One region of the Streptomyces sp. NPDC034084 genome, then DNA from elsewhere that is predicted to be linked to it. Evidence: riboswitches for the same ligand, from Rfam matches in the RefSeq annotation. Region 1 holds a riboswitch; the other holds the start of a gene.
The links. Region 1 has a riboswitch for S-adenosylmethionine ahead of thrC (threonine synthase). Riboswitches for the same ligand answer to the same signal wherever they lie in the genome.
Positions count from the first base shown of each region.

Region 2: it holds a riboswitch for S-adenosylmethionine, as region 1 does, so the genes downstream of both, ACZ51I_RS01730 (aminotransferase class V-fold PLP-dependent enzyme) here and thrC (threonine synthase) in region 1, are expected to answer to the same signal.

Region 1 covers NZ_JBVISK010000006.1:116,243-118,631, reverse strand. Annotated here, with positions in the region: gene thrC (threonine synthase) at 1-1,215, opposite strand, end outside; SAM riboswitch class I at 1,233-1,391, opposite strand; gene ACZ51I_RS22230 (glucosyl-3-phosphoglycerate synthase) at 1,541-2,389, shown strand, end outside.
Region 2 covers NZ_JBVISK010000001.1:376,613-379,001, reverse strand. Annotated here, with positions in the region: gene trpD (anthranilate phosphoribosyltransferase) at 1-691, shown strand, start outside; SAM riboswitch class IV at 771-887, shown strand; gene ACZ51I_RS01730 (aminotransferase class V-fold PLP-dependent enzyme) at 1,096-2,389, shown strand, end outside.

The DNA.
Region 1 (2,389 bases):
GGCCACCGCGTCCAGGGTCTTGAGTCCGTCGCCGGTGTTGAGGACGACGGTGGTGAGCTCCGGGTCGATGACACCGGCCTCGACGAGCTTCCTCGTCACGCCGACGGTCACGCCGCCCGCCGTCTCGGCGAAGATGCCCTCGGTCTGCGCGAGGAGCTTGATGGCGTCCACGACCTGCTCGTCGTTCACGTCCTCCACGGCGCCACCGGTCCGGCGGGCGATGTCGAGGACGTACGGGCCGTCGGCCGGGTTGCCGATGGCGAGCGACTTGGCGATCGTGTTCGGCTTCTGGGGCCGTACGACGTCGTGGCCTGCCTTGAAGGCGGCGGAGACCGGGGAGCAGCCCTCGGCCTGCGCGCCGAAGATCTTGTACGGCTTGTCCTCGACGAGGCCCAGCTTGATGAGCTCCTGGAGGCCCTTGTCGATCTTCGTGAGCTGGGAGCCGGAGGCGATCGGGATGACGAGCTGGTCGGGGATGACCCAGCCGAGCTGCTCGCAGATCTCGTACGCGAGCGTCTTGGAGCCCTCGCCGTAGTACGGACGGAGGTTGACGTTCACGAAGCCCCAGCCCTCGCCGAGCGGGTCGCCGATGAGCTCCGAGCAGAAGCGGTTGACGTCGTCGTAGTTGCCCTCGATGGCGACGAGGTCACCGCCGTAGACACCGGCCATGACGACCTTGCCCTGCTCCAGGTCGTGCGGGATGAACACGCAGGAGCGGAAGCCGGCGCGGGCGGCGGCGGCGCCGACGGCACCGGCCAGGTTGCCGGTGGAGGAGCAGGAGAGGGTGGTGAAGCCGAAGGCGCGGGCGGCTTCGAGCGCCTGGGCGACGACCCGGTCCTTGAAGGAGTGGGTCGGGTTGCCGGAGTCGTCCTTGACGAAGAGCTTGCCGGGGGCGACGCCGATCTCGCGGGCGAGGTTGTCGGCCTGGACGAGCTTGGTCCAGCCGGGGTTCAGGTTCGGCTTCTCGGCGACGTCGGCGGGGACGGGCAGCAGCGGGGCGTAACGCCAGATGTTGGCGGGGCCGGCCTCGATCTGCTTGCGCAGCGCCTCGGGGTCACCGGTGGGGAGGTCGTACGCGACTTCGAGCGGTCCGAAACAGAGTTCGCAGGCGAAGATCGGGCCGAGCGGGAAGATTTCACCGCATTCACGACAGGAAAGCCCGGACGCGGGACCGAGGTCGACGGTGGTGGCGGAAGCGACGGTCTGTACAGCCATGGAGGCGAGGCCCTTTCTCCTCATCTTTCCCATGACGAATTTTTCGCCATGAGACGGATTTGGCACCTTCCCTAGCCGGGAGCCTCGCGGGCGCAGTGCGACGACTGCGGACGAGACCGACTGGAGGGTTGCCGGGGCTTCAACGGGCCGTTTCCCTCTGCCCCTCTGGATGAGCGGTATTCGATTGTGAAGCGCGGTGGACTTTCGTTCCTGCGCTCCGGCGCGGGCGGCACCCCGACGTGCATCGGGCATCCGCGTTGTTCAAGACTGTAACCGAAGGCCCGGGCCCTTGGACCGGCCGTCCGAACCGCGAGATGGAGATCAGGTGCTGGAAGAGGTGGAGCGCTGGCTGGGCCGGCGGTCCTGGTCCGTGGCGGACCGGCCGCTGGAGCGGATCCTCGCCGCCAAGCGGAACACGAAGGTCAGCGTCGTCCTGCCGGCGCTGAACGAGGAGGCGACGGTCGGGGACATCGTCGCCGTGATCCGCCGCGAGCTGATGACGGAGGCGGTGCCGCTCGTCGACGAGCTGGTAGTGATCGACTCGGGTTCCACGGACCGCACGGCGGAGGTGGCGGCGGCGGCCGGCGCGCGGGTGGTCGCGCGGGACGCGATACTGCCCCGGATACCGGCCGTACCCGGCAAGGGCGAGGTCCTCTGGCGCTCGCTGATGGTGACGAGCGGGGACGTCGTGTGCTTCGTGGACGCGGATCTGCGGGACTTCTCGGCGGACTTCGTGACGGGGATCGTGGGCCCGCTGCTCACGGACCCGGACGTGGACTTCGTGAAGGCCATGTACGACCGCCCCTTCGGGGACACCCCCGGCCAGGGCGGCCGGGTCACGGAGCTGGTGGCGCGCCCCCTGCTCAACCTGCACTGGCCGCGGCTGGCGGGCTTCGTTCAGCCGCTGGGCGGCGAGTACGCGGCGCGGCGCTCACTCCTCGAACGCCTCCCCTTCCCCGTCGGGTACGGGGTGGAGCTGGGCCTGCTCGTGGACTCCCTGCACACGGTGGGCCTGGACGCGCTCGCACAGGTGGACGTGGGGGTACGCAAGCACCGGCACCAGGACGGGCAGGCGCTCGGCCGGATGGCGGCGGCGATCTACCGGACGGCGCAGCTGCGGCTCTCGCGGGGCCATCTGGTGCGGCCGTGGCTGACGCAGTTCGAGCGGGGCGAG
Region 2 (2,389 bases), on a different contig from region 1:
CCGCGCCGCCTCCTCCGCCTCCGGCTCCTCCGACGTCCTGGAGAAGCTCGGCATCAATCTGAACCTGACCCCGGCGCGGGTCGTCGAGGTCGCCGAGGAAGCCGGCATCACCATCTGCTTCGCGGTGAAGTTCCACCCCTCGCTGCGGCACGTCGCCGCGGCTCGCGGCCAGCTGGGCATCCGGACGACCTTCAACGTCCTCGGCCCGCTGACCAACCCGGCACAGGTGCGGGCCCAGGCCGTCGGGGTCGCCGACCCGCGCATGGCGCCGATCGTCGCCGGGGTCCTCGCCGAGCGCGGCAACTCCGCGCTGGTCTTCCGCGGCGACGACGGCCTGGACGAGCTGACGACCACGTCCACCTCGCGGATCTGGGTGGTCCGGGACGGCGGCGTCACCGAGGAGCGCTTCGACCCGCGCGACGTCGGCATCGACCTCGTCCCGCTGGAAGCCCTGCGCGGCGCCGACGCCTCGTACAACGCCGACGTGGCCCGCCGGCTGCTCGCGGGGGAGACCGGTCCGGTACGGGACGCGGTGCTGCTCAACGCGGCGGCGGCGCTCACCGCGCTGGAACCCGGCACGGGCACCCTCGCGGAGCAGCTGAGCGCGGGCATCGCGAAGGCGGCCGAGTCGATCGACTCCGGCGCTGCCCTCAGGTCCCTGGAGCGGTGGATCGCCGCGAGCAACGCGTAACCCGTCCGTCGTACGGCCCCGGTCCACCATGCGGACCGGGGTCTTGCGCTTCGGCGATCATGTGGCAGGATGCTCTACAGGTCACGAGTGACAGCGTTTTGGCCCCGGCTTGCTGTCCGGCAACCCTCCTTCCGTGGCGGGGTGCCCCGGGTGATGACCAGGCCGTAGGCAGCGAGGTCTGCGGCAAGCGCGGATCCCTCGAGCACCAGGGGTCCTGGTCAGTCGAGGAGCGTTTTCCGTGAGCCAGCGAATGCGATAGGGCGAGTCCGCCCCTTCTTCACCCTCGGAACAGGGTCCCTTCCGCGTACCCCCATGTCCTCCGAGGCATCACCCGTACCCCGCCGTATCCGGCCGCGTACGGGATCACCGAAGCCATTCCGCACCGCCCGCCGGGAGATACCGCCATGTCCGCATACCCGAACGCCGCCGCCCCCGCCGAGACCGCCCCCGCCGAGACCACCGTCGCGACCCTCTCCGCCGAGTCCGCCGACCCCTGCTGCGACGCCCCGCTGCCGGTCCTCGGCCGGGACGTGACGGTCCCGCTCGTCACCGGCGGCGAGGTGACCTACGCGGCGCTCGACTACGCGGCCAGCGCCCCCGCCCTCCAGCGGGTCTGGGACGACGTCGCCGCGTACGCCCCCTACTACGGCAGCGTCCACCGCGGCGCCGGCTACCTCTCCCAGCTCTCCACCGACCTCTTCGAGAACAGCCGCGCCACCGTCGCCGAGTTCCTCGACTGCCGCCCCGGCGACCAGGTCGTCTTCACCCGCTCCACCACCGACTCGCTCAACCTGCTCGCCGCCGCCGTCCCCGCCGACTGCCAGGTCTTCGTCTTCGAGACCGAGCACCACGCCTCCCTGCTGCCGTGGAAGGACGCCCGGGTCACCTACCTGAACGCGCCCCGCACCCCGGAGCAGGCCGTCGAGACCCTGGAGCGCGCCCTCGCCGACCGCGACCCCTACGGCCCGGCCCTCGTCTGCGTCACCGGCGCCTCCAACGTCACCGGTGAGCTCTGGCCGGTGAAGGAGCTGGCCGCCGCAGCGCACGCGCACGGTGCCCGGATCGTGCTCGACGCCGCCCAGCTCGCCCCCCACCACCCGGTCTCCGTGCGGGAGTTGGGCGTGGACTGGGTCGCCTTCTCCGGGCACAAGCTGTACGCGCCCTTCGGCTCCGGCGTCCTCGCCGGCCGTGCCGACTGGCTCCAGGGCGCCGAGCCCTACCTCGCGGGCGGCGGCGCCTCCCGCAAGGTGGCCCGCCGGGCCGACGGTGGTGTGGACGTGGAGTGGCACACCACCGCGGCCCGGCACGAGGCCGGTTCGCCGAACGTCATCGGCGTCTACTCCATCGCCTCCGCCTGCAAGGCGCTGACCGAGGCCGGCTTCGACTCCCTCGTCGCCCGCGAGCAGCACCTGATCGCCACGGTCCGCGAGGGCCTGGCCGAGGTGCCCGAGGTGCGCGTGCTCTCGCTCTTCGGCGACGACGCGCCCCGCGTGGGCGTCATCTCCTTCGTGGTGGACGGCTGGAACAGCTCCCACTTCGCCGCGGCGCTCTCCGCCGAGTACGGCATCGGCGTCCGCGACGGCCTCTTCTGCGCCCACCCGCTGGTCCGCACCCTGCTCGGCAGCGACCCGCAGGACCCGGGCGAGTGCGGCGCCCCCGAGGCGCAGCCGGGGGAGCGGTCCCTCAACGCCATCCGGG